Regions from separate parts of the Neisseria sp. P0006.S004 genome, predicted to be linked through region 3. Evidence: predicted binding sites of a transcription regulator. Region 3 holds the regulator's gene; each other region holds the start of a gene.
The links. Region 3 encodes FNR, which switches genes on or off when oxygen is low (the NO sensors DNR and NnrR bind a similar motif). Its sites were predicted from a motif close to TTGATNNNNATCAA; they were not measured.
Positions count from the first base shown of each region.

Region 1: the regulator FNR is predicted to act here: its motif matches at 1,724-1,737, upstream of ACTHR2_RS06385 (formate/nitrite transporter family protein).
Region 2: the regulator FNR is predicted to act here: its motif matches at 3,405-3,418, upstream of gnd (decarboxylating NADP(+)-dependent phosphogluconate dehydrogenase).

Region 1 is NZ_JBQCUS010000003.1:261,031-270,845, forward strand. It holds gene pip (prolyl aminopeptidase) at 145-1,074, opposite strand; gene yciA (acyl-CoA thioester hydrolase YciA) at 1,200-1,640, shown strand; gene ACTHR2_RS06385 (formate/nitrite transporter family protein) at 1,883-2,674, shown strand; tRNA gene ACTHR2_RS06390 (tRNA-Pro) at 2,897-2,973, opposite strand; gene ACTHR2_RS06395 (fumarate hydratase) at 3,127-4,650, opposite strand; gene ACTHR2_RS06400 (2Fe-2S iron-sulfur cluster-binding protein) at 5,502-6,140, shown strand; gene ACTHR2_RS06405 (FAD-binding protein) at 6,140-7,768, shown strand; gene ACTHR2_RS06410 (complex I 51 kDa subunit family protein) at 7,765-9,018, shown strand; gene ACTHR2_RS06415 (anion permease) at 9,231-9,815, shown strand, end outside.
Region 2 is NZ_JBQCUS010000002.1:38,766-48,580, reverse strand. It holds gene lpxC (UDP-3-O-acyl-N-acetylglucosamine deacetylase) at 260-1,174, shown strand; gene ggt (gamma-glutamyltransferase) at 1,411-3,180, opposite strand; gene gnd (decarboxylating NADP(+)-dependent phosphogluconate dehydrogenase) at 3,663-5,111, shown strand; gene ACTHR2_RS03210 (D-2-hydroxyacid dehydrogenase) at 5,307-6,257, opposite strand; gene ACTHR2_RS03205 (DUF2061 domain-containing protein) at 6,386-6,604, shown strand; gene dinG (ATP-dependent DNA helicase DinG) at 6,769-8,919, shown strand; gene ACTHR2_RS03195 (GNAT family N-acetyltransferase) at 8,989-9,444, opposite strand; gene ACTHR2_RS03190 (DUF3079 domain-containing protein) at 9,612-9,815, shown strand, end outside.
Region 3 is NZ_JBQCUS010000004.1:116,377-126,191, reverse strand. It holds gene ACTHR2_RS07555 (DUF4149 domain-containing protein) at 1-424, shown strand, start outside; gene ACTHR2_RS07550 (OmpA family protein) at 560-1,321, opposite strand; gene ACTHR2_RS07545 (CysB family HTH-type transcriptional regulator) at 1,764-2,714, shown strand; gene fnr (fumarate/nitrate reduction transcriptional regulator Fnr) at 2,801-3,535, opposite strand; gene hemN (oxygen-independent coproporphyrinogen III oxidase) at 3,698-5,119, shown strand; gene ACTHR2_RS07530 (hypothetical protein) at 5,251-5,583, shown strand; gene ACTHR2_RS07525 (DUF1289 domain-containing protein) at 6,196-6,441, shown strand; gene ACTHR2_RS07520 (TraB/GumN family protein) at 6,480-7,466, shown strand; gene argF (ornithine carbamoyltransferase) at 7,565-8,560, opposite strand; gene ACTHR2_RS07510 (methylated-DNA--[protein]-cysteine S-methyltransferase) at 8,689-9,444, opposite strand; gene dapE (succinyl-diaminopimelate desuccinylase) at 9,540-9,815, opposite strand, start outside.

The DNA.
Region 1 (9,815 bases), on a different contig from region 3:
TACTATTACTGTAACTTACCACAAATCATATACTCGCAAATATTCAACTGCAATATAATTTCTTAAATATATTTAAATTACATTTATCCTAACTAAAAAATGCCGTCTGAAACTTTTTCAGACGGCATTGTTGTTGATTAACCTTTATAACTTGCTTCTAATATCCTCTACTGCTTTCACTAATGCTTCAGAAAGCGAGGGATCAAAAGAAGAGTGGCCTGCTTGAACAATTCTCAATTCTGCTTCAGGGAAGGCTTGCGAGAGTTCCCATGCGCTTTGCATCGGGGTACATAGGTCATAGCGGCCTTGGACGATGATGGTTGGAATATGGCGGATTTTGCCGATGTTTGCCAAGATGGCTTTATCGCCCTGCAACCAGCCTTCGTTCACGAAGTAATGGTTTTCCATTCTTGCGATGGCAAGGGAAGCTTGTGGGTCCTCATCCACGTCTTTAGGTTCAAACTGAATAAGGTAGCTTTCCCAGTCTGCCCATGATTTGGCTGCTTTGAGGCGCGTGGCTTCATCTTCGCTGAACAGCATTTCATGGTAGGCTTTGATTAGGGCTTGGCGTTTGTTTTCGGCTACTGGGGCAATGAATTTTTGCCATTGAGCCGGATAAATTTGGCTGACGCCGCCTGCTTCGTTCAGCCATGCCATTTCAGACGGCCTGCACAGGAAAATACCGCGCAAAACTAAGCCGCTGACGCGATCGGGATGGGTTTCGGCATAAGTCAACGACAAGGTGCTACCCCATGAGCCGCCGAAAACCAACCATTTTTGAATGCCGAGCATTTCGCGTACTTTTTCGATATCGACAACCAAATCCCATGTGGTGTTGTCTTCGATACAGGCATACGGTTTGGAGCGTCCGCAGCCGCGTTGGTCGATGATGACGATGCGGAAATGTTCTGGATTGAAAAAGCCGCGGCAGGCAGGTGATGCGCCTGCTCCGGGGCCGCCATGCAGGAAAATCACGGGGTGGCCATCAGGATTGCCTGATTCCTCCCAATAGATTTCGTGAATGTCGGATACGCGCAAAAGGCCGCTATTTCGTGGTTCTTGAATCGGATGCATGAGCTTTCTCCTTTGTCTGATGAATATATTTAATTGTAACACTTTACCTGCTGATTTTTCAGACGGCCTACATAGGTTTAGCGCCACAAATGGCGTAAAATACCACTTTTTGACAGGATTTTTTTATGACTGACAACAAACAAACCCATGCTGCACCCGAAGGACAACTTTTATTGCGTACGGTAGCCATGCCGCGCGATACCAATCCTAATCAGGATATCTTCGGCGGCTGGATTATGTCGCAAATGGATTTGGGCGGCGGTATTTTGGCGGCAGAAATCGCACAGGGACGAATTGTCACCGTGGCCGTTCAAGAAATGAATTTCATCAGACCGGTAAAGGTCGGCAACGTTGTATGCTGCTATGGTCATTGCGTCCGTGTCGGCAATACTTCTTTGCAACTGAAAATCGAAGTGTGGGTGAAGACTTTGATGAACGATATGGTAACGGAAGACCGCCAACTGGTTACCGAAGCCGTATTCACTTACGTCGCTATCGATGCACAAGGCAATCCGCGCCCTATTCCACGCGAAGGCAATGCAAAGCTGGCTCATTTGTCAGTTTAAGAAATCAAAAAAAAGGCCGTCTGAAATTTCAATGTTCAGACGGCCTTTTTTTAATATGGAGACAAAATGTAATAATATTTCTTTTGAGCTAAAGCAAGGCGAAGTATCTGTTTTTTAGGTTTAATCCAGGCTGATTGATAAGACAAAGACCGCACACCGGCTCCCTATAACACCACTCTACCGCGACAGTTTGTACCACCTTTAAAACAACGTTTCCTCCTCAACCCACTTTAAGGAACATCATGGCTTCGCGCGATTTATACCCACAGGAAATTTTACAGGTTGTTCTCGACAAAAGCTGCGCCAAAGCACAATCCAGCATCCCCACACTGGCAATCTTGAGCATTTTGGCCGGCGGATACATCGGCTTCGGTTATCTTGCCTATTTAAAAGTAGTCAGCGGCATTCCGCACGAATGGGGTGGTGTTGCAACTTTACTCGGTGCCGCCGTATTCCCAATCGCCTTGATTTGTATCCTGCTTGGCGGCGGCGAACTGGTAACCAGCAACATGATGATTATGTCTTTAGGCAGGTTGGCCGGACGGATTTCCTCTAAAATGTTGCTGCGAAACTGGGTTATCGTTTGCATGGGCAATTTGGTAGGCACGCTGGCGATGGCGTTTTTTCTCGGACACTATGTCGGCATGACCGAAGGCAGCGTGGCAGAAAAAACCATTGCTGTGGCGGAAGCAAAAGTCCATATGGATTTCGGCCGTGCTTTCGTATCGGCAGTCGCATGTAACTGGATGGTCTGCATGGGCGCGTGGCTGCACTTTGCCGCTAAAAACACAACCGGACGAATGCTGGCCATTTGGTTCCCCGTCATGATTTTCGTATTAAACGGCTTCCAACACCTTGTCGCCAATATGTTCGTTATCCCAGCCGGCATTTTGGCAGGCGCAAACATTACTTGGGGGCAATTTTTCTTCAACATGATTCCCGTATTCCTGGGCAATGTCGTCGGTGGCGCATCCTTTGTCGGCGCATCGTATCTTTATACTTATAAAGACACGCTGAAAGATAGTGCCGAATAGACCTGCTTTAGAAAAAACAAAACCTGCTTTTTTAAGCAGGTTTTGTTTTATCGTTATTTTTCAGACGGCCTTTGCTACACAAAATCATCATACTGTTCCACAAGGTTGCAAGATTTTTTTCAGCCTAATAGCCTATACCGAAGTGAGCAATCTATATTGAAACTTAAAGAGTAAAAACAAAAAGGACTTAACCGGAAAAACAGGTTAAGTCCCTAAATCTTTTGGTCGGAGTGAAAGGATTCGAACCTTCGACCCCTTGCACCCCATGCAAGTGCGCTACCAGACTGCGCCACACTCCGACTCGATAATCTGTGAATTTTAGTTTCAAATACTGATTTTGACAAGTGTTTTTTAGGAAGGGAAATTTACTCGTTTGAAAATATTTGAATTATTTATACGCAAAAAAGGCCGTCTGAAATCGTTCAGACGGCCTTTGATTATTCAGTCAAATATCAAGCTTCAACCGGGATAATACCGATTTTAGCCTGCCATTGTTTTGGTGCAATGGCGTGAACCGATTCGCCGTTGCTATCCACCGCAACGGTTACCGGCATGTCTTTGACTTCAAATTCGTAAATCGCTTCCATGCCCAATTCTGGGAACGCCAAGACTTTAGATGCTTTAATGGCTTTGGCCACCAGATATGCCGCGCCGCCGACAGCCATCAGGTAAACGGCCTTGTTATCGGCAATGGCTTGGCAAGTCGCTGCGCCGCGTTCGGATTTACCGATCATACCCAAAAGACCGGTTTGCTCCAGCATTTGGCGGGTAAATTTATCCATACGGGTGGAAGTAGTCGGACCGGCCGGGCCAACAACTTCGTCACGGACTGGATCAACCGGGCCGACGTAGTAAATCAGTTTGTTGGTGAAATCCACCGGCAACTCTTCGCCTTTGTTGAGCATGTCAACCAGACGTTTGTGCGCGGCATCGCGGCCGGTCAGGATTTTACCGTTCAGCAACAATACGTCGCCGGTTTTCCATGTGGCTACTTCTTCTTTGGTCAGATTGTTGACATCGACACGTTTGCCGTTGTCAGGGCTGTAAGTCAAATCCGGCCAGTCTTCCAAAGACGGGGCTTCCAGTTTGGCCGGACCTGAGCCGTCCAATTCAAATTCGATGTGGCGGGTTGCCGCGCAGTTTGGAATCATGGCAATCGGTTTGGAAGCCGCGTGGGTTGGGTAGTCAAGGATTTTGACATCCAGCACGGTGCTCAAGCCGCCCAGACCTTGTGCGCCGATGCCCAAGGCATTTACTTTTTTGTAGAGTTCCAAGCGCAGGGCTTCGGTGGTAGACAATTCTGCACCGGAATCGGCTTTTTCTTTGAGTTCCTGAATATCGATATGGCTCATCAGGCTTTCTTTGGCCATCAACACTGCTTTTTCAGGCGTGCCGCCGATACCGATACCCAAGATGCCCGGAGGACACCAGCCTGCACCCATTTGAGGAACAGTTTTCAATACCCAGTCCACGATACTGTCTGATGGGTTGAGCATGGCCACTTTGGTTTTGTTTTCAGAACCGCCGCCTTTGGCCGCGCAAGTAACCTCAACTTTGTCGCCTTTCACGATTTCCATGTGTACAACGGCAGGGGTGTTGTCTTTGGTATTTTGACGTTTACCAGCCGGGTCGGTCAATACGGAGGCGCGCAGTTTGTTGTCAGGATAGGTATATGCACGGCGTACGCCTTCATTGACCATTTCCTGTACGCTCATCTCGGCATCCCACTGTACATCCATGCCCACTTTCAAGAATACGGTCGCAATACCGGTATCCTGACAAATCGGACGATGGCCTTCTGCACACATACGGCTATTGACCAAAATCTGCGCCATCGCATCTTTGGCGGCAGGGTTCTCTTCTTTTTGGTAAGCCTTGTACAAAGCCTGAATGTAGTCTTTAGGATGGTAGTAGCTGATGAATTGGAAAGCGTCGAAAATACTTTGGATAAAGTCTTCTTGCTTGATGACGGTCATGATTGTGTTCCTTTTCGGGAGTCATGGTAGGAAGGGTTTGTTTATTTTTTAAGAGACCGATTTTTCAGACGGCCTTCAATAGCGTAATAGTGCTTTCAAATGAATAATCCAGACAATATCATTTTCATACTTCATTGATTTAATTAGAATTTAATAACATATTAAATCACTTGGTTATTGATAACCTATATCTACTGGCCATTCACTTACATAGAAATAAAACTACATTATTTTTAAACGATAACCTTATTGCCAGGCCGTCTGAAAATGCTTGCCTTAAGTATCTGAGAAAAAATTTAGTAGCCTGTATTTAAAAGAAAACTACCTAAATTTCAGACGGCCTTTCTTATTCTCCAATACAATACACAATTGTAAAATCCATGTCATTTTCTCCCTCAATCTTCTTGACTGATATCAAACTTGTTTGATTTTCTGAAATTTTATAACAGTCTTTTCACTTGCTCACATATCCAAATATTATTCAATATATACAACAATCTATGCAAAATTATCTAACATATAATAATGATTTTTACTAGTAAATAGAAGAATATTTTAAAGTTTATAATAAAAAGTAATTTTATTTTACTTTTAAAATCAAATTTTTGTAATAATTTTGTCTAAATAATAGGCATATTTTGTTTACAATCTTTCCTCTATGAAACCTTAGATTGCTCCTATCTTCAAAACTACTAAATTCTGATACACTTCGACTCATAAAGATAAACATTGATTTTAAAAGAATTTCTGAGTAAATCACTTGGATATTTTCTCATACACAACATATGTAATAAAAATACAATTAATCAAATTATCCACTATTCCAACTTCCAATTTCACAGGAACAAACCATGAGTGAAAATTTGTTAACCCTGACCATAGACGGCCATGAAGTTAAAGCTTCCGCCGACTCGTCAATCATCCAAGCCTATGCCCATTCAGGCAATGCGATTACTGCCAATGTCGGCTGTATGGGTCAAGGCGTATGCGGTTCCTGCCGCTGCATGATTCGTAAAGAAGGCGAGCGCGAAGTAACAACTGCACTGGCATGCGAGACCAAAGTCGAAGAAGGCATGCAGGTCAGCTTCTTGGACTACTTCATTCCCGAGCATATCCAATATTACGACGTCAGCGAAATTGGTGATGGCTGGAACTGGTTGGACGATACCGCCAAAGCCTTCCCAGAAGCGCAAAATTGCCGTCATTGCGGCGGCTGTAATCGAGCCTGTCCTAAAGGTTTGCAAGTGGAAAACGGCGTAGCGCAGGTAGTTTCCGGCGATTTCAGTGCGGCTGCGCTGACCTTTGACCAATGCGTGATGTGCAACCTCTGCACCCTCTCCTGCCCTGAACACATCCGTCCGAACCACTTGGGCTTGTTCGCCCGCCGTATGAAAGCGGCGCGCACATTGCGTCCTGTGGATTTGATGCGCCGCCTGCGCGAAATCGACAGCGGCAAAATGAAAGTCGAATTTGAAGAGGAGTCAGTGTAATGGTTAACAAAATCCAAGGCATAGACTACGAAACTGCCCTTGCCAACCTGCGTGCGTCCTCATTGGAGCTGCGCGGCGATTTACCTGAAAAAAACGAATTACTGAGCCAATTTCACCCTGACTATCAGGCAAATGCACGTGTGAAACTGCCTATCGGCCCAAACCAAGGCGATTACTGCCATCCTGATTTGGCCAAACTCTTAATCAGTCAGCCTCTGATTGACGACTATAATTTGTCGGGTGCTGAACACTTGAACACTGACGTATTGGTAATTGGCGGTGGCGGTGCAGGCGCGGCAGCGGCATTGTCTGCGACTGAAGCCGGCGCACGCGTCATCATGGCGAACAAACTGCGTATCGGCGACAGTAATACCGTGATGGCCGAAGGTGGCATTCAAGCTGCGGTCGGCGCGGAAGACAGCCTGCAACAACACTTTGACGACACCATCAAAGGCGGCCACAACGTCGGCAAAAAAGAATTGGTTGCCCAGATGGTTACTGATGCGCCGTCCGCTATCCGCTGGCTGATTGGCTTGGGCATGACTTTCGACCTTGCCAAAGGCGCAGACAGTAATGGCATGTTGAGCCGCAAACGCGCAGGCGGTACGACCGTGCCGCGTATTTTGAGCTACCGCGACTTTACCGGCCTCGAAATGATGCGCGTACTGCGCGAAGCAGTCGAACTCGACGAAAACATCACCCAGCTCAACCGCCACCCCGCCATCGAATTATTGTCGGACGAACACGGACGCTGCGTCGGCGCGATTTTGTACGATTTGGAAAAACGCTCTTTGGTATTGGTTCACGCCAAAGCCGTAGTATTGGCAACCGGCGGCAGCGGACGCCTGCATTTGCAAGGTTTTGCCACTTCCAACCACTATGGCGCGACTGCAGACGGCCTGGTAATGGCTTACCGTATCGGCGCCAAACTGCGCGATGTCGATTCTTTCCAATATCACCCAACCGGCGTTGCCCACCCTCCACACTTGGCAGGCGCGCTGATTTCTGAAGCCGTGCGCTCCGCAGGCACCAAACTGGTCAACGGTTTGGGCGAACGTTTCGTTGACGAATTACAACCGCGCGACGTTGTTGCCGCTGCGATTCTGCGCGAATGCCGCGAAGGCCGCGGCGTGGTGCGCGACGGTCAAGTCGGCGTGTTCCTCGACACCCCGCGCCTGATTGCCAACGACCCCGATGTATTGAACCGTTTGGTAACACTCGGCCACGTCGCCCACAAATGCGGCATCGACCCTGCTGTTGAGCCGATGATGATTCATCCGACCCTGCACTATCAAAACGGCGGCGTAGAAATCAACGGCGACGGCGCGACCTGCGTGGAAGGCCTCTATTGCGCCGGTGAAGTAACCGGCGGCATCCACGGCCGCAACCGCCTGATGGGCAATGCGCTTCTGGACATCATCAGCTTCGGCCGCCGTGCCGGTAAAGCCGCGGCAAATTGTGGCCTGCCGCTGAAAAAAGTACGCGGCGGTGTCGGTCACGTCCACGATCTGCAACGCGAAATGACCCGCGCCGGTCTGACCAGCGACATCAAAGCCCCCGTTTTATATCCCGACTACGGCAAATTCGATTTGCGCGAACACGCCGGTTTGCAGGAGCAACAATCATGAATCAAGCCAATCAAAACTTACTGCATCCTTCCCGCCAAGTCGGCGCAGATTTAGCCGCGTGGCGCAAAGTAGGCGGCGGCGAAGGCTTGCTGGCTGCGCTTGCCGATCCACAAAGCATTGTTTCCAAACTGCAAGATGCCAATCTTTGCGGTATGGGCGGTGCAGGTTTCCCGACTTGGCGCAAATGGGAGGCTGCCGTTGCCGCCCAAAGCAAAAATGGCGACAAATACGTCGTCTGCAATGCCAACGAAGACGAACCGGGTACATTTAAAGACCGTGTACTGCTGGCAAATACGCCGCACCAAGTCATCGAAGGCGTCCTAATTGCCGCCGTTGCCTGCCGTGCCAATAAAGCGATTTTGTACGTCAATCCGCATCAAACCGACTCCATCGCTTCCATCACACCGGCCATTGAGCAATGGAAAAACAGCGATTTGTTTATCCGTATCGAAAACTACTTGGGTAAACCTTTAGACCTGCAACTGGTCGAAACTTCAGGCCGTTATATCGGCGGCGAAGAAACTGCCGTGATTTCATGGCTGGAAGGCGGTTTCCCCTTCCCTCGCCGCAAGCCGCCTTTCCCTGCCGAAAGCGGTGTCAACGGTGAGCCGACCCTTATCAACAATACCGAAACCTTCGCCAATATTCCGCAAATCCTTGCCAAAGGCGCGGAATGGTACAAATCTTTGGGTTTGGGCGATGCGGCCGGTACAAAACTCTACTCGCTCTCCGGCGACGTATTGAATCCGGGCCTGTACGAGCTTCCGATGGGCACGACCCTGCAATCGCTGATTTACGATCACGGCGGCGGTATGCTCGAAGGGCGCACGTTTAAAGCCGTCTTCACCGGCGGCCCGTCAAACACGCTTTTGACCGTAAAAGATTTGGACGTGCCTTTGGACTTCGTTTCCGTACGCGAACGCAAATCCAGCCTCGGTACCGGCGCGATGATTGTGATTTCCGAAGGCACCAGCGTGGTGCGCAAAGTGGCCGAGTATGTGGAATTTTTCGCTTCCAACTCATGCGGTCAATGCCCGCCGTGCAAAGGCGGCACATTCCAGCTTTCCCGCCTGCTCAACCGCGTGGACACCGGCATCGGCACTCCCGACGATCTGCGCGCCCTGCAAAGCCTGTGCCAACTGTTGCCACGAAGCGGTCGTTGCGGTTTGATTGACGGCGCGGTTACCGTGTTGCAAAGCTCGCTGCGCACCTTCCCCGAAGAGTACGGCCTGCCGCAAGAACAGGAATAAAACGGCGTTGTTTTCAGACGGCCTGTTACTGTAAAGGCCGTCTGAAAAACGATACCCTACTCCCATTCTCTTCTTTCCAAGATTGAAGAGAAACCCAATAAGAAAAATACCTTCCGAACCTACCAAAATACGTTCAGACAGGCTTAAGCGACACTCAGGCCGTCTGAAAACCGATTTCCCAATACTTCAATCCTCAAATTAGGAGATTCAACATGGGCTTCAAGCCAATTCCTGCTGCGGTCGCACTTGTGCTGACGCTGCTTATCTGGTTCGTTATCCCCGTTCCTCAAGGCGTATCGCCTGACGCATGGCATCTTTTGGCATTGTTTGTCGGCATCATTGCCGGCATCATCGGCAAAGCCATGCCTATCGGCGCAATGGCGATTTTGGGCATTACCTTGGTTGCACTGACCGGTGTGACCAACGAAAAAGCCGCCGACGCAACCAAAGACGCTCTGAGCAGCCTCAACAACTCGCTCATCTGGATGATTGGTATCGCCATCATCATCTCGCGCGGTTTGTTGAAAACCGGCTTGGGGATGCGTATCGGCTACCTGCTGATCTCCCTTTTCGGCAAACGCACGCTGGGCGTAGGTTACAGCTTGGCATTGGCCGACTTGGTCATCGGTCCGGTAACGCCAAGTAATACCGCGCGCGGCGGTGCAATCGTGCATCCGATTATGAAATCCATTGCCTTAAGCTTCGACTCCGATCCTGAAAAAGGTACGGAAGGCAAAATCGGCAAATACCTTTCACTGGTCAACTTTCACTCCAACGTGATTACCTGTCTGATTTTT
Region 2 (9,815 bases), on a different contig from region 3:
TTTGATAATTCCTTTTTATCTTTGAGGCCAACCTCAACTGAATGCCGGAATAAAAAAGGATAGAATCTTAGTTTCCCTATTTATCTATGGATAAAACCCAAATTACCCACTTCAATTTCACATATTTTTATGGATAATTTAAACATTGAATTTCACCCCCACAAAACATCTATATTGGCAAATACTATTAAAAATGATGGCTTGTTTTTTCCTTTTTAACGTATCATTTGCCCATCAGACTTTTTAAAAGGAAGCAATTATGTTGCAACGGACTTTAGCCAAATCAGTAAGCGTTACCGGCGTTGGCCTGCATTCGGGCGAAAGGGTCGCTCTGACTTTGCATCCTGCCGAAGAAAACAGCGGTATTTCGTTCCGCCGTACTGATTTAAGTGGAGAAATGGGAGAAGTAATCAAATTGAATCCTTATTTGATTAACGATACCCGCCTCTCTTCAACCATCGTTACCGATAAAGGCGTTCGCATCGGCACGATTGAACACATTATGTCGGCTCTGTCTGCCTACGGCATCGATAATGCCTTGATTGAATTGAACGCGCCTGAAATTCCGATTATGGACGGCTCCAGCCTGCCGTTTATTTACCTTTTACAAGATGCAGGCGTTGTCGATCAAAAAGCCCAAAAACGTTTTTTGAGAATCCTCAAACCCGTTGAAATCAAAGAAACCGGAAAATGGGTGCGCTTTACGCCTTATGACGGCTTTAAAGTGACTTTAACCATCGAGTTTGACCATCCCGTATTCAACCGCAGTGCACCTACTTTCGAGATTGATTTTGCAGGGAAATCCTATATCGATGAGATTGCCCGCGCCCGTACCTTCGGCTTTATGCACGAAGTGGAAATGATGCGCGCCCATAATCTCGGACTGGGCGGCAATTTGAACAACGCCATCGTGATTGACGACATGGATGTTTTGAATCCGGAAGGTTTGCGCTATCCTGATGAATTTGTCCGCCACAAAATCCTGGATGCGATTGGCGATTTATACATTATCGGCCATCCGATTATCGGCGCATTTGAAGGTTACAAATCAGGCCATGCCATCAATAATGCACTGTTGCGTGCCGTTTTGGCAGATGAAAGCGCTTACGAATGGGTTGAGTTTGCCGATGACGAAGACTTGCCCAGCGCTTTTCACGAGCTGCCGGCAGCCTGATAGAAAACAGATAAAGCAGTCCAATGAAAAGGCCGTCTTAACCTTTCAGACGGCCTAAATCATGTCATTTTCCACAAGTAATTATCCACATATTCATCCTTTTTATCTTATTGAAAAATAAAAATATTAAAATTTAACGTTATTCTTATACACATCTTATCCATATTTTTTCCTAAACTAAAAGGCCGTCTGAACAACTAGGTTTCAGACGGCCTTTTCATGTCAAACCGACAATATCAATCGCCCATGACTTTGCCTTCGCGGCGCGGGTCGGCACCGCCGAGCAAACCGTCTTTGCCGATTACAATGCCTTGTACGCCGGAATTCAAATCGCGGATTTGGACTTTGTAGCCTAATTTTTCCAACGCAGCCGCTTTATCCGCCGCAGCGGTTTTTTCCTCGATTTCATACTGACTGCCGCGATTGAGCATATTCGGCAGAGAGATTGCCGCCTGAATGTCCATGCCCCAATCGATATGTGCCACAAGTGTTTTGGCGACGAAACCGATAATACGGCTGCCGCCGGGCGAACCGACCGCCAGATAGGGCTTGCCGTCTTTCATCACGATGGTCGGTGCCATTGAAGAACGTGGCCGTTTGCCGCCCGCCACGCTGTTGGCAACGATTTTACCGTCCTCTCCGACAGGATTGAAGGCAAAATCGGTTAATTCGTTGTTGAGCAGATAGCCGTTTGCCATCAGCCCCGAACCGAACGCGTTTTCAATCGAAGTCGTCATCGATACAACGTTGCCGTCTTTATCCACAACCACCAAATGGCTGGTGGACGGCAGCTCTACTGCCATGCCCTGCGCGTATGCCTTGTCGAACTTGCCTGCCTGAATAGTTTCCAATGCCTTGTCAGCTTTGCGGATTTCTTCGGCACGCGGTTTCAAATAAGCCTGAGAAATCATGGCTCGGGTCGGAACATTCACAAACTTGGGATCGCCTACATAATAATCACGGTCGGCAAACGCAATCCGCGACGCATCGCCTATCCAGCGCCAACTGTGGATATTTTCCGATCCCAACGCTTTCATATCCTGATTCTGCAATACGCCCAAAATCTGCCCCAAAGCGATTGCGCCGGAACTTGGCGCGCCCATGCCGCAAACTTCATATTCACGATACGGCGCACAAACCGGCTTACGCTCGATAACTTGATAGTTTTTCAAATCCGCCATGCTGATTTTACCGGGGTTATCCACAGCACCGGTAACGGCACGGACAATATTCTGCGCCTGCGCGCCCTGATAAAACGGCGCGCTGCCTTTTTCCGCCAACAGGCGTACGGAACGCGCAAATTCAGGATTTTTCAAAACCGTTTCCGCAGCCAAAGGTTTGCCGTCAGGCAGGAAGTAAGCGGCGGTTTGCGGATAACGTTGCAAGGGTTCCAAATTTTGTTCGATGGATTTCGCCATACGCGGAGAAACAGCAAAACCTTGTTCCGCCAAAGTAATTGGTTTCTCAAACAAACTTGCCCACGGCAATTTGCCGTAACGCTTATGGACATCTTCCAGCAGCTTCGGAATTCCCGGTACACCGACCGAACGGCCGCCGACCACTGCTTTCATAAAGCCCATCGGCTTGCCGTTTTCATCCAAGAAAAGTTCCGGCGTTGCCGCTTTCGGCGCCGTTTCACGGGCATCAAACGTCGTCAGCTTTTTCGCCTTATTGTCCCAATACACCAGAAACGCACCGCCGCCCAATCCGGAAGACTGCGGTTCAACCAGTCCCAAAGTTGTCTGCATGGCAATCATCGCATCTATCGCACTGCCGCCGCGCTTCAAAATTTCATAACCGGCTTCAGTTGCCAGCGGATTGGCAGACGCCGCCATATAATGCTTGGCGCGGATTAATTTCTGCTCCGTCAGCCCTGTTCCTTGCTCCGGCGCATGGTTGTCCACAGATACAGAGGGCAGGGCAACTTGAGGCTTTTGAACCGGCTGTTGCGCACAAGCGGCCAAAATCAAAACGGATAACAGGTTAATACTAAAGGAAAACTTCATATGCATACCCTTATTGAAATATTTTCAGACGGCCTTTTCCCAGCTTAAATAAAAGGAAATATGAAAATAGCTTGAAATAAAAAACCATTTGACTATTTCTCTAGTCAATCAGTTCCGACTGAAGAAGTATAAAACAAGCTAAGATTGTGCACAGGCAAAAAGTTACCCACAGAATAAAGCAGCAGGAAAATTTTATCCACATCTGCAAACAAGGCCGACCATACTTTATCCTCATCAAAAAATATCAGCTAAGTATTTGAAAAATTTTTGTAATTAAAGTTATAAACAAGCTGGGGCAGCACTCAATATCATCTTCTATTTATTATTTAAAATCTAATTTATAGTTTGTTTTCCCAAAGGCAAAGGCCGTCTGAAACGTAAAGGCATCTTTTCAAAAAATTAAAAAGTTAAGGATTGTTAAAAACGTGTAAATCAGCTAGAGTTACGCTTGATAAAATTAATCAATAACGGAGTTTCACAAAATGAAAGGCGACATTGGCGTTATCGGCCTTGCCGTGATGGGGCAAAACCTGATTCTCAACATGAACGACAATGGTTTTAAAGTTGTCGCATTCAACCGTACGACCAGCAAAGTAGATGATTTTTTAAACGGCGCAGCCAAAAATACCAATATTATCGGCGCATATTCACTGCAAGATCTGGTTGATAAATTAGAAAAACCACGCAAAATCATGATGATGGTCCGCGCTGGCTCTGTTGTTGACGATTTTATCGAGCAACTCGTTCCACTTTTGGACCAAGGCGACATCATTATTGACGGCGGCAATGCCAACTATCCTGATTCTACCCGCCGTACACATGAGCTGGCCGCAAAAGGCATCCGCTTCATCGGTGCCGGCGTATCCGGCGGTGAAGAAGGCGCGCGTCACGGCCCATCTATCATGCCTGGCGGCGATGAAGCCGCATGGCCTGCTGTTAAGCCGATTTTCCAAGCCATCTCTGCCAAAACGCCTCAAGGCGAGCCTTGCTGCGACTGGGTCGGTCGCGATGGTGCGGGCCACTTCGTCAAAATGGTGCACAACGGTATCGAATACGGCGATATGCAGTTGATTTGCGAAGCCTACCAATTCATGAAAGACGGTTTGGGTCTGTCTTATGATGAAATGCACCAAATCTTCAACGAGTGGAACAAAACCGAACTGGATTCTTATCTGGTCGAAATTACCGCTGCGATTTTGGGTTACAAAGATGAAAACGGCGAACCTTTGGTCGAAAAAATCCTCGATACCGCAGGTCAAAAAGGTACAGGCAAATGGACCGGCATCAATGCCCTCGATTTGGGTATCCCGTTGACCTTGATTTCCGAAGCCGTGTTTGCACGTTGCGTGTCCGCGTTTAAAGACCAACGCGCCCAAGCAAACAGCCTGTTTGGCAAAACCATTACCCCGATTGAAGGCGATAAAGCCGCATGGGTAGATGCTTTGCGCCAATCCCTGTTGGCATCCAAAATTATTTCTTATGCACAAGGCTTTATGCTGATCCGCGAAGCCAGCGAAAACAACGATTGGGCATTGAATTACGGCAATACTGCCCTCTTGTGGCGCGAAGGCTGCATCATCCGCAGCGCGTTCTTGGGCAACATCCGCGACGCATACGAAGCCAATCCTGATTTGGTCTTCTTGGGTTCCGATCCTTATTTCAAAGGCGTGTTGGAAACCTGTCTGCCTGCATGGCGTAAAGTGGTGGCCAAAGCGATCGAGTGCGGTATTCCGATGCCTTGCATGGCTTCCGCCATTACCTTCCTTGACGGCTACACTTCCGAGCGCCTGCCTGCCAACCTGTTGCAAGCGCAACGCGACTACTTCGGCGCGCACACTTACGAGCGTACCGACAAACCGCGCGGCGAGTTTTTCCATACCAACTGGACAGGCAAAGGCGGCGATACCGCTTCAACCACATACGATATTTAATTTATCTAGGCAAACAAAATGCCGTCTGAGTATCTTAGACGGCATTTTTATAGGGTTATCCACAATGAAGAATGAAACGATTTAACCTATTTGATAGATAACTTTATGAAATAAATAAAGATTAATAAAGGCCGTCTGAATATTTCAGACGGCCTTTAAAATTGTTCACAACCTTATCAACAGGTTTTCCATAGATTAAACCAGATTTTGCGGATTGCCGGCCACAAAGCGGTTGATGTTGTCCAAAAGAATGTCAAACAGACGGTTGGCGGCCTCTTGGCTTGCCCATGCAATGTGTGGCGTGATGATGAGATTGGGCAATCGGGCTTTCAGCAGAGGATTGCCGTCGCGCGGCGGCTCTTGTGTCAACACGTCAAAACCTGCACCGCCGATTTGGCCGTATTTCAACGCCGCAACCAAAGCGGCTTCATCGACCAAGCCGCCGCGACCGCAGTTGATGAGGATGGCGCCGGGTTTCATTTGCTGCAATTCGGCTTCGCCTATCATGTTTGCCGTTTGCGGCGTAAGTGGGCAATTAAGCGACACGACATCGGCAGAGCGGATGGCTTCGTCAAAGGAAACATAACCGTCGCGGACGCTTTGGGCATTTTTATGTTCGGCGAACACGACATTCATTTTGAAAGCCTGAGCATAAGTTGCCAGCGTTTTACCGATATTGCCGCGCCCGAAAATCGCCAGCGTTTTACCGTTTAAATCGCGCATCGGTGCGCCGAGGTGACAGAAAAACGGCGAGTTTTCCCATAAGCCTGCCGCAACGTCGCGCTGGTAGGCAGGCAGGTTGCGCATCAGGGTAATCATCATCATAAACGCGTGTTCCGCCACGGATTCATTGCCGTAAGCGCGGATATTGCACACTGCCGTGCCATTTTGTTTGGCAGCCTCAACGTCCACATTATTGACGCCTGTCGCCGTAACGGCAACCAGCTTGAGTTGTGGATTTTCGGCAAATGCTTGGGCGGAAATCACGACTTTGTTGGTAATCACAATGTCTGCGCCGCGGATGCGCTCCAGCGTTTCGTGTGCTTCGGTTGTGCCGTAGCTGCTCAATGTATGTGGAAAATCAAAGTCAAACGGGCGGTTGACGAGGGTATCGCGGTCGAGGACGACAATATGGAGCGGTTTCATAAAATTCCTATCAAAAATAAAATATCGATTTATAAAATCTAAATTAGGATAAAGGATTTAAAATATACGCGTTAGTTGATAATAATTATTATGTAGCGATTAAAACATCAATGTATCAGGAAAACAGCATGATTAAAACCATTACATTTGCTATTTTGCATTTCAGCGTCGCATTTAGTGTCGCCTATATTTTGACTGACAGTATCGGTGTTTCCAGCGCGGTGGCTTTGGTTGAACCCATCGTCAATACCGTCGTCTTTTATTTTCACGAAAAAGCATGGAACCGCTACGAGAAAAACAAATCCGAAAAGCAAAAATTGTGGGTGCCTCTGCATCAGTGCGGCTAAAGTTTCAGACGGTCTTTTGCTTGATTAAAACCGATTATGTTTTTGCGGTTCGTCCATCGCCATCAAAATGCCAAACCCTAAAATAGAGTAAGACTTTACGAAGGCTTCATGAAGGTAAAAATGCTAAAATACGCTATTCTTGCAAACCCATTCAGACGGCCTCAATGCTCACCGATTTAGAAAAAAACGCCATCCGCGACCATTACCAAAACATCGGCAAAAACCTGCCCGGTTTCCGTCCGCGCGCTTCGCAGCGGGAAATGATTGCGGCGATTGCCAACGCTTTTTCGCGGACGTTGGTGCGTGAAGAAGGCGAAGAAGCGCCCAAACGCGAGGGCGAAAGCATTGCTGTGATCGAAGGGCCGACCGGCGTGGGTAAATCGTTGGCCTACCTTTTGGCTGGCGGCATCATGGCGCAAACGCGCGGCAAACGGTTGATTGTCAGCAGCGCGACGGTGGCTTTGCAGGAGCAGTTGGTTGACCGCGATTTGCCGTTTCTGGTTGAAAAAAGCGGTTTGGAGCTGACCTTTGCGCTTGCCAAGGGGCGAGGCCGTTATCTTTGCCCCTACAAACTCTATCAACTGACGCAAAACAACGCCCAGCAAAACCTGCTTGGTTTTGAAGCGCCGGAAGTGTTGTGGGACAGTAAACCCAAGCCCGAAGAATTGAACCTGCTGCGCGACATTGCCGATGAATTTTCCGCCCGCCGCTTTAATGGCGACCGCGACGCTTGGCCGGAAAAAATCGATGACGCGATTTGGCTCAAAGTGACCAACGACCGCCACGGCTGCCTGAAATCCGCCTGTCCCAACCGTCCGGAATGCCCTTTTTACCTGGCACGCGATGTCTTGGAAACCGTCGATGTCGTTGTTGCCAACCACGATCTTCTGCTTGCCGACATCAGCATGGGCGGCGGCGTGATTCTGCCTGCGCCCGAAAACAGTTTCTATTGCATAGACGAAGCGCACCACCTGCCCAAAAAAGCCCTCAGCCGTTTTGCCGCCGAACATTCATGGAATATTGCCGTTTGGACGCTGGAAAAACTGCCGCAGTTGACCGGCAAAATTGCCGCACTGACCGATAAAGCCGAACTTGCCAACCTCGCCGACGAAGCTGCCACATCCTTGCTCGACAGCCTGCACGAATGGCAGTTTCACTTGGCGGAAGAGCCGTCTTTAAGTTTGGGGTCGTCTGAAAACGACAGGCGGAAACACAACGAACCGACTTGGCTGTGGGAAGACGGCAAAATCCCTGAAGGCCTGGAAACCACAGTTTCCAATACGGCCATTGCCGCGCGCAGCCTGCTCAAACATGTTGTCGGCTTGAACGATGCGCTTTCCGCCGCGCGCCGCGATAAAGAGCAGGACGGCGCGCTCCTCGACCGCCTGACCAGCGAGTTCGGCCTTTTTATCGCTCGTATCGAACAAATCAGCGCGGTTTGGGATTTGCTCTCCACCGTTCCCATTGAAGGCGAAGAGCCGTTGGCGAAATGGATAACCCGCCGTGCCGACGACAAAAACGACTACATTTTCAACGCCAGCCCCATCAGCAGCGCATCCCACCTTGCCAACAGCCTGTGGCGGCGCGCGGCAGGCGCGGTGCTGACTTCGGCCACCCTGCAATCGCTCGGCAGCTTCAACCTGATTTTGCGCCAAACCGGCCTATTATGGCTGCCCGAAACCACCACGCTTGCATTGGAAAGCCCGTTTAATTTCGATACGCAAGGCGAGCTGTATATTCCGCCCGTACACGCTAGCCCCAAAGACCCTGATGCGCACACGGCCGCCATTGTCGAATGGTTGCCGAAGCTGGTTTCGCCGGTTGAAGCCATCGGTACGCTGGTGCTGTTTTCCTCGCGCAAGCAAATGCAGGATGTCGCCTTGCGCCTGCCTGACGAATACTTGCCGCTTCTGCTTGTACAAGGCGAGTTGCCCAAGGCTGTCCTGTTGCAAAGGCACCATCAAGCCATTGCCGAAGGCAAAGCCAGCATTATTTTCGGCCTCGATAGTTTTGCCGAAGGCCTCGACCTGCCCGGCACGGCCTGCGTGCAAGTCATTATTGCCAAGCTCCCGTTTGCGATGCCGGACAATCCCATTGAGAAAACCCAAAACCGTTGGATTGAACAACGCGGCGGCAATCCCTTTATCGAAATCACGGTACCTGAAGCCAGCATCAAACTGATCCAAGCCGTCGGCCGCCTTATCCGTACCGAACAGGATTACGGCCGCGTGACCATCCTCGACAACCGCGTTAAAACGCAACGCTATGGCCAACAATTATTGGCGTGTCTGCCGCCGTTTAAGCGGATAGGGTAGTTGTGGATTGTTCAAAAAACAAAGGCCGTCTGAAACCAAATGTTCAGACGGCCTTTTATTCTTTTCAAACTATAAATCCAATTTCATGACGGATACGGTTTCCCCGTTGTGCCAAGTCTGCTTGATTTCTTTCCAGCCGAACTTTTCATATACGGCCTGCACATCCGGCGTATAGAGAAACAGATGCGGCAAACCCAGTTCGCGTGCTTTATCCAGACAAAACGAAACCAGCCGCCTGCCTACGCCCAAACCGCGAAATTGCGGCAAAACGAACACATCGCCCAGCCAATATTCGTATTCGGGAAAACACGCCATATCAAACCGCTTCAATGCCGCTGAACCCATCAGCCGCCCTTCCTTATCCACAGCCGCAAACGCCAGCGGCAAGTCATCCCCATCGAGGCACTGCGCGTAATACGCGCAGATTTTGTCCAGAGACGACCACGGCGCAAAATCGTGCCATTCCTCAAACAGAGCGAGGGCTAAAGGCTCGACAAACTCAGGCTTCAGATGGCATATGTTCATATTGGTTCCTCTTGTTGTACGGCATAGGGATTATTTTTACAGTATAGGCCGTCTGAAAGGTTAACACATCTTAAAAAATCAGCGTAAAACAGGATAAACCCGCCGCCAGCCCCATTCAAATCACTTATAATTCTGCCCATACCGCACACAAACAAAAGAAGCACACCATGGCCAAGAAATTTCCCATTTTCCCGAAAAATCCCGAGCGTATCTGCTGGGGTTGCGACAAATACTGTAAAGAGGACGATTTGCAATGCGGCAACGGTTGCGAGCGTATTCAGCACCCTATCGAGTTGGATGGTCGCGACTGGTATAAAAAAGGCGACTGGAGCAATTTGTTGAGCGAAGAGCAGCAAATCGAACTTGGACTG
Region 3 (9,815 bases):
TCTACTATACAAAATTATCCAAACCGCTGCCGCCATGTGGCTTGGTATGCAGCTGACAGCAGGCTATGTTACTGCCCCTATCCTATTCCGCATCCTGCCCAAAATGCTGGCAGGAGAAATTGCCGGCATTTTATTTGCTATTACAGCACTTTGTGGCTTAGTTATTTTTGGCGCAGCCTATGCCTTTTTCAGACGGCAGCTGGCCTTACTTTCTTGGTGGATATTGGTACTTTGGCTACTCTTAGCCTGTAATCATCTTTTGGTTACGCCGGTTATCGAGGCACACAAGTACGGACTAGATAACTGGTTACTGTCCCTAGTAGGTGGAACATTCGGCGTTTGGCACGGCTTATCCAGTATCATCTTTTTGATTTGTACAATACTCGCCGCTGTTTGCGTATGGAAATGGCCCAAGTCAAACTAATCTGTCTTAATAAAAGGCCGTCTGAAAATAAGTCTTTCAGACGGCCTTTTATTTTGAATCATGAATTCCCCGACTCTTCAAATATAAACCATAAAAAAATGCCCTGCAATATGCAGGGCATTTTTCAAAAACCGATTAAGGTTTAGCGTAACCGTGAACGCCATTGTAAGGAGCTGGGATCCAACCTTCATCAGTAGCAGGCAATTCGCCTTGACCTTCGATAGTTTGACCTGGAGCAACTTGACGAGTAACAACGCTGCGGATTTTAACATCAACGCGACGGTCAGGTTCGATACAAGCGATAAGAGCAGCACGTTTCTTAGCTTTAGAAACTTTTTTGCCCAGTTTAGCAACTTCAGCTTCACAAGTAGCAGTCATGCGAGCTTGAGATTCGCCCAGACCTACTGCAGAGATTTTGCTAGAAGCAACGCCATGGCCTACCAAGTAGTTAGCAACTACGTTAGCACGACGCTCAGACAGAGCTTGGTTGTATTCTTCAGAACCCATGAAGTCAGTGTGACCTTCAACACGTACAGTTTGTACGTCTTTGTTGCTCAGGCGTTGAGCCAAAGAGTCCAGGTTTTCTTGAGCTTCAGGACGCAGGTTGTCTTTGTCGAAGCCGAACAGAGTTTTAGTAGACAGAGAAACAGTTTCATCAACATACTCAGGAGCTTGTTGTACAGGAGCAACTGCTTCGCGGTCACCACATTCAACACGGCCTTGGGTAGCTTTGTCGAAGTAGCTGTTTTTCCAGCATTCGCCGTAGTTATTACGAACGATTTCTTGAGATTGGCTGCTTACGGTGTAACCGTGTTTGGTATGCGCTTCGCTGGCCATTGCGGTGCCAGAGGCAACCAAGGCAACGAACAATGCGCTTAATTTCAGCTGTTTGGTCATTTTATTCCCTCATCAAATTGTTATGCGGCGGACTAGGAAAGCAACCGCTGCAAAGTACCAATATACAGGCCGCAGTATCAAAACAGCGGCAAATCGGATATATCAGGTTGCACTATAAAGAAGCGCAAGGCAAACTGTCAATACTCGATGCCTTCAAACAATTATGAAGTGCCTGCTTCCTAGTAGTTAATCATGCCGAAAAATCAATCTTGTGTCATTAATTTAGGGCAAAATCAGACAATTCACCTACCTAAAGTTGTACAAAAACAACAAAACCCCTTTCCCTCTTCTTTCCTGAATTTCCTGTTTTCATATCATTAAAAGATATTTTCATTAAAAACAACCATTTTCAAAACTCGGGGCAAAACTGGGCAAAATATGTTAAATTACATGCCGTTTGTCGCACAAAATCCACAATAACAACGTATCCGATACTGCCACCATGAAACTGCAACAATTACGTTACGCCCTTGAAGTTTACCGGCACAATCTGAATGTCTCCGAGGCTGCCGATGCGCTTTTTACATCCCAGCCCGGCATTTCCAAACAAATCCGCCTGCTTGAAGAAGAATTGGGTATCCAAATTTTTATCCGCAGCGGCAAACGTGTGGTTTCCGTTTCGCAACCGGGCAAAGCCGTATTAGAGATTTCGGAACGGATTTTGCGTGATGTACAAAACATTAAAAATATCGGCAGCGAGTTTACCGATCACGACAGCGGCTCGCTAACCATCGCGACAACGCATACCCAGGCGCGCTATGCTTTGCCCAAAATCGTTGCGGAATTTGTCAAAAACTACCCTAAAGTCAATTTGACCATCAAACAAGGCAGCCCTTCTGCCATTGCCCAAATGGTCAGCAGCGGAGAAGCAGATTTGGCAATTATTACCGAACGCATTGACGATCACCCCGAGTTGGGCAAACTACCCTGCTACGAATGGAACCATGCCGTGATTGTTCCGCACGATCACCCTCTTTTGGACTGCCGCAATCCTTTAAGCCTTGAAGATTTAGCTTCTTTTCCGCTGGTTACTTACGAATTTGCTTTTAATTCCGGCAGCAGCATTGCGCGTACATTTAATAAAGCGCATATTGAGCAACCTGATGTTGCCTTATCGGCTGCCGATACGGATGTATTGAAGACGTATGTACGCTTAGGCTTAGGCGTAGGTTTGATGGCCAAAATGGCGTACGATCCCGCGGTCGATCAAGATTTACAGCTTATTGATGCGGCACACTTATTTGAACCGTCGCCCACTTGGATAGCCTTACGCTCGGATACCTACCTGCGCGGTTACGCGTATGACTTTATCCAGATGTTTGCACCGAAACTGACCAGAGAAGTAGTCGACCGCATTCTGTACACGCCGGTTGTTGAAGATTTTTCAATTTAATATCTGACTATCACTTGCGTAACTTAACAATTATTCTTTAATTCTTGTTAAAAAGGCCGTCTGAAATATTTCAGACGGCCTAAGATTCAGATAGCGTGCGAACAACCGGAAACCATTTTCTTCAAGGTTGTCGCATCTAAGATTTTGATGTGCTTATGTTCAACCGAAATCAAGCCTTCATGATGAAATTTAGACAAGGTGCGGCTGACTGTTTCCAGCTTCAGCCCCAAATAGCTGCCGATTTCCTCACGCGACATCCGCAAGATAAAATCATTGGCGGCGAATCCTCGTGAATAGAGACGCTGAGACAGGTTGAGCAAGAATGCCGCCAATCGCTCTTCAGCGCGCATATTGCCCAAAAGCAGCATAACGCCCTGATCTCGGACAATTTCACGGCTCATCAAGCGGAAAAAGTGAGAACGGAGGCTGGGAATATCCTGACCAAGTTCTTCAATATGTGTAAACGGAAGCTCGCATACCTCGCTGTCTTCCAAAGCCACAGCATCACAGCTGTGAATATGGGAACAAATCCCATCCATACCGATCAGCTCGCCCGACATAAAAAAGCCGGTTACCTGATCTCGTCCATCTTGGCTGGCGACTGTTGTCTTAAAGAAGCCCGCACGAATGGCAAACAAAGAGGTAAACGGCTCGCCGGCACGGAACAGGTATTCACCTTTTTTCAGACGGCGGCTTTGACGAATAACCGCGTCTAATTGTGAAAATTCGTTAGGCATCAGTCCGACAGGCAAACACAGCTCGCGTAAAGAACATGTGGAACACAAGGTTTTCATTTGATGTGTTGCATTGTGTGTGGCCATAACGCACCTTTAATTTGCTTAGTTCTCTCAATCCCTGATTAAGCCGAATAACTATTGACCCATGTCAAAGTCGGCATATCATTATGAGGCATTCTACCAAACTATCGAAATTTTGACTAAAATTTTCCCTAATTTCCTTACTTCATACTACAAGCCCCGACCATGAAAATCATCCCCATCTCAAATAACACCAACATAAACAATGAATTACCGGAATTCGACCGTGAGTTAATTGCCAATTTGCCATCAAGCGGTCCACGTTATACATCCTATCCGACCGCCGACCGCTTCCATGAAGGCTTTAAAGAAGCCGAATATATCCAAGCTTTAAACCTGCGCAATATGGGCGCGCTCAACAAACCCCTTTCACTCTACATCCACATTCCCTTCTGCAATACCATCTGCTACTACTGCGGCTGCAACAAAATTATTACCAAAGACAAAAGCCGTGCCGATGCCTATATCCAGTATCTGGAAAAAGAAATGGAATTGCTGGCACCGCATTTGGGCGGAAGACACCAGCTTGCGCAACTCCACTTCGGCGGCGGCACGCCGACATTCCTAAGCGACGACCAACTCGAACGCGTCTTCGAAATGATCCGCAAATACTTCCAGCTTATCCCCAACGGCGAATACTCCATCGAAATCGACCCGCGCAAAGTCAGCCGCGAAACCGTCCTCAAACTGGGCAAACTCGGTTTCAACCGCATGAGTGTCGGCATTCAAGACTTCGATCCTAAAGTGCAGGCAGCCGTCAACCGTATCCAAAGTTACGAAGAAACCAAAGAAGTCATCGATGCCGCCCGCGAAGCCGGGTTCAAATCCGTCAGCGTCGATTTGATTTACGGCCTGCCGCACCAAAACACCGAAAGCATCAAAACCACCATTGACACGGTCTTGTCCCTCGACCCCGACCGCCTCGCCCTCTACCACTACGCCCACCTGCCGCATATCTTCAAACCGCAACGCCGTATCGACACCAATGTCGTTCCCGGCAGCGAAGAAAAACTCGATATGCTGCAATATTGCGTCCAAACCCTGACTGAGCGCGGCTACGTTTTCATCGGCATGGACCACTTTGCCAAACCTGACGACGAGCTCTCCATCGCCCTCAAAGAAGGCTTCCTGCAACGAAACTTCCAAGGCTACTCGACCTATGCCGACTGCGACTTGGTGGCAATCGGCGTATCCTCTATCGGCAAAATCGGTAGCACCTACTCCCAAAACGAGCGCGACATCGATGCCTATTACGCCGCACTCGATGCCGGACATCTGCCGATTATGCGCGGCTACCAGCTCAATCAAGACGATATTTTGCGCCGCAACATCATTCAGGATTTAATGTGCCGCTTCTCACTTGATTATCAAATTTACGAAAGCGTGTTCGGCATTCCGTTTAGCCGCTATTTTGTAGCGGAACTGGAAGATATGAAGCAACTGGAAACCCTCGGTCTGGTTCGTCTCAAACCGTACGGCCTGACCGTTACGCCGAAGGGCCGTTTCTTGATCCGCAACATCGCCATGGTGTTCGACTACCATTTGCGCCATAAAGAAACCAAAGCCAAATACTCGCAAACCGTATAAACAGCAATGGTAAAGGTCGTCTGAAAATTTTCAGACGACCTTTGTTTTTATTTTCAATACTTTCGGGTAACATAAAACCATATTTTCCGCTTTATCAGAATTCAAAGTTAATTTGTATAGGCGCGTATCCTATGGTTACCGAACAGCAAAACGATATCCTCAGCATCAATCAAGTGCAGCTTCTCCTTGCTGAAAAACGCACGGCACTTGCTATCATGCGTACGGGCATTGCCGTTTTCGCACTCCCTTTGTCTATTTTCAGTGCGCTGATTGCGACATCGAAATGGTACGAGGCCGTTGATGTTTGGCCTTTGCTCGTACTGGTCAGTCTGATGAACATCAGCTTGATTATTTTCTCGGTCTATCTGATTACCCGCTCGCTCCGTAGAATGCACCAATATGACCAGCTGATTGCCGATATCAAATACAACAATCAGTCTTTGCGCAAACTGATTAAGTCATAAAATGCAGATAGTTGAGGCTACACATAGGTCGTCTGAAAATCAAAATATAGCGGAACTCCAAATATGTATTAAAACATGATTCTGCCAAACATACCGTAATTATTCTTGGTGACGTTACTGTATACTTTGCTCCCCCATTTGAATGGATACGATACCATTGCAGTAATTGAGATTAAAATGAACAACAAATATAAAGAATGGATAAAAATCATACTGCTCCCTCATTTAATAACGGCTATTTTTTTAGGGCCGGCAATAATTGTTTTTTGGTCAGGTGGATTTATCGGTCTCTATTCTGTTATAAACGTGTTCAGTGAATTAGGTTCGCTTAAATATTATATTTATATTGGAATTCCTTTAATTTTTATAATGTTCTTACTTAGGTTTTATTGGGAAAATCTGACGATAGGGAAGATACTGACTTCTTCTGTGATATATTTATGGTTTCTCTTAGGTTTTTTATGCCTAGGGTGGCAGATATAAACTTATTGAAACGATCAACTCAATTGGATATTAGGAACCCTGCTGGATACACCGATCGTGTTTAGACAAATACGAATGTAGTCTACAATTTTGGTTTGTCCGGTCTCTTGTCTCAAACGCTTTTAAAATATGGAACAACCCGATTTTTTCCCCATCCCCAGTCCCTGTATAGGTGTCTGCGAAGCCAATGCCAAAGGTTATTGCAAAGGCTGCCTGCGCAGCCGGGAAGAGCGCTTGTACTGGCTCCAGATGACTGACAGCCAAAAGCATCAAGTCATGCACCTTCTGTCCCTCAGGAAAGCCAAAATCCGCAATCGCAAAATGGAAAAACCCGAAACGGGCGAACATCCAGTTCAAAACCTACTCGATTTCTAACTTGCCCTTGCCTACCGCACACCACAATAAGGAAAAACATGAAAAAACTGCTTGCCTGCCTGCTGATACCATTTACCGCCCTTGCCTTGGGCGCCTGCAAACCCGCTGCAACTTTACCCGAAAGCAAACCTGCCGAACTTAACTTGCATCAGCCTAAACTGACCAGCAATGTTTGGAAAATCAGCAAAGAAGGCCAACCAGACTCCTATCTGCTCGGCACCATCCACATGGGGCAAACCAATCAAACCTTGTCTTCCGATGCTGTCAAACTATTGCAATCCACCGACCAACTGACCACAGAAGTCGATCCACTGCCGGACAGCAGCCCGGAAACGGCAAAAATGTATCAAAAATACTTCAAAGAAGTCATGAGTACCGAACCACTCAGCCGCAAGCTTGGCAAAGCAGATTTCCGTCTTTTACAAGAAATCTATTCACAAAATGAAGAAAGCCGACCCATCGCCCAAATTGCCGACAAGCTCCATCCGTGGGCAGCATTGGTTTTTGCCGGCAGCGCATTTCCCCAAGGATATAGCGCAGAAACCGGTGCAGATATGTTGCTGACCAACGCAGCAGTCAATATCAACAAACCGCGTGGTTCATTAGAAAGCTTGGACGAAGTTTCCGCAATCTTCAAAGCACAGCCTGAAGAAACCATGCTCAACTTTCTGAAAGCCAGCATTAAAACCAATAAAGAAGAAACCGAAGATGTCAAAAAACTCCATCAAGCCTATTCAAACGGCCGCTTTGAAGAACTCATCCCACTTTTGGAAGAAACCGAACAACGCACCCTCAAACTTGTTGATACCAAATACGCCAAAGCCATGTCCGATTGGCTGAAAAACGATCTCCTGATTCGGCGCAACTTGGCATGGCTGCCTGAAATCCGCAAGCAATCCGCCAAACAAAGCACCCTCTTTGCTGTCGGCATTGCCCATTTACCCAGCGAAAAAGGCCTAATCGAACTATTGCGTCAAGAAGGCTATCAAGTAACGCCCGAACCCAAAGTCCTGATTTGGCAATAAACCCAATCAAACAACAAGGCCGTCTGAAAGTCTTTCTTTCAGACGGCCTTTATTTAATCTCTATTAAATGAAGCGGTAAGCAGCGTTGAGCGCAAAACTCAATCGCCCAATGCCGCTACCATCACCGCTTTAATCGTGTGCATCCGGTTTTCTGCCTGATCAAACACAATACTGGCTTCGCTTTCAAAGACTTCTTCCGTTACTTCCACACCATTCAGACCGAATGTCTCATAAATCCATTCACCGACTTTGGTTTCACGATTATGGAAAGCAGGCAGGCAATGCATAAACTTGACTTGCGGATTTTCCGCCGCCGCCATCAATTCGGGGGTAACGCGGTAACCTTTCAGCAAATCAATACGTTCCTGCCAAGCCTCTTTAGGCTCACCCATGCTGACCCACACATCGGTATGGATAAAATCTACGCCTTTCACGGCTTCTTTCACATTCTCCATCAACAGAATCCGTCCGCCGGTCTCTTTGGCAACAGCCTGCACCGTCTCGATAATGTTTTCAGACGGCCACAAACTTTTCGGCGCACCGATACGCACATCCATGCCCAGTTTCGCAGCCAACACCAGCAACGAATTGGCCATGTTGTAACGCGCATCGCCGACGTAGGCAAACGCAATTTGGTTCAAAGGCTTGTCGCTATGCTCGCGCATCGTCAGCGCATCAGCAAGCATTTGAGTCGGGTGGAACTCGTTGGTCAAACCATTGAACACAGGCACGCCTGCATACTTGGCCAGCTCTTCCACCACATCCTGTCCAAAACCGCGATATTCGATACCGTCAAACATCCGCCCCAAAACACGCGCCGTATCCTTAATGCTTTCCTTATGCCCGATTTGGCTGGCAGAAGGCTCCAGATAAGTTACCCCTGCCCCTTGGTCGCGTGCGGCCACTTCAAACGCGCAACGGGTGCGAGTCGATGTTTTCTCAAAAATCAAGGCGATGTTTTTTCCCCTCATCCGCTGCACCTCGCGCCCTGCTTTTTTAGCGGCCTTCAATTCGGCGGCAAGGTCGAGATAGGTGGTAATTTCTTCCGGCGTAAAATCCAAAAGTTTTAAAAAATGGCGGTTTTTCAGGCTCATGTCTTATTTCTCTTTTTCTAGCGTGGGCATTGCCCAACATTTTTCTCCATGCAGATTTTTCCGGGCTTCCCCGACCTTCTGCTACTCAATTTTTCAGCGTGCGAAGCCTGCCCCTAATGCAGATCCTCTCAAAACAAGGCCGTCTGAACCTCGCCTCGCTCCAAGGCAAGCAACGATTGTTTGCGGTTCAAACCGCCTGCGTAGCCGGTCAGTTTGCCGTCACTACCGATAACACGGTGGCAGGGAATCAGGATAGACACCTTGTTCTGCCCGTTTGCAGCGGCAACGGCGCGAATGGCTTTAGGATTACCCAACTGTTGCGCCTGCTCCTTGTAGCTGCGCGTTTCACCGTAAGGAATAGTCAGCAGCGCATTCCACACCTGCTGCTGAAAGACCGTGCCTATCGTTTCCAAAGGCGTCGCAAAAACTTTCAGACGACCTTGAAAGTATAAATCCAATTCTTGGCGCAAAAGTTGCGTTTGCTCATTTTCTTGGAAAATAAACTGCCCGCGCAAAGCTTTTTGGACAGCCATGATTTCCTGTTCCATATGTTTCTGCCCGACAAATTCCAGCAGACACAAACCCTTACTGCCGAACACCGCCAATATCTCGCCCAACGGCGTGGCAACCGCGGCCGCAGTCAGTTCGTTCGGACTATCAGGATAACGCGTTTCCAACAGTCGGATAGCTCGGCGGATACGGACATATTCTTCAGGTGTACAACCAATACAGTCAATAAAATCCTGCTCAAACTGCTTGGCTTCATGTTCGGTAAGACGCTCGTGCAGCAAGGCTTCGAGCGTAGCGGGAAAGTCAGTTTCCAACTGCTCTCGGATTTCATTCCACTTTGATGGAAGCGCATTTAAAGAAGGCAGAGTAATCATATTTTGCCTTGTCCAATTATCGATAACTTAAGAGAAAACAAAAAGAACAAAAGAATCGTATCGCCCTATCGTTTTTTAAAGCCTATACAGCCTTTTCACTTCAACAAACGTTTCAACATACCTTCATACACTGCCGACAGCTTCGGAATATCTTCCAAACATACGTTTTCGTTGATTTGGTGGATGGTCGCATTGGACGGGCCTAATTCGATGAGTTCTTTAGCAATGGCTTTAATAAAGCGTCCGTCCGAAGTGCCGCCGGTGGTGGACAATTCAGCCTCAACGCCACAAATCTCGGCAATGGCTTCGCGTGCCACGTCAGTCAGTTTTCCTGCCTGAGTCAGGAAAGGTTGGCCTGAGCAAGACCACTG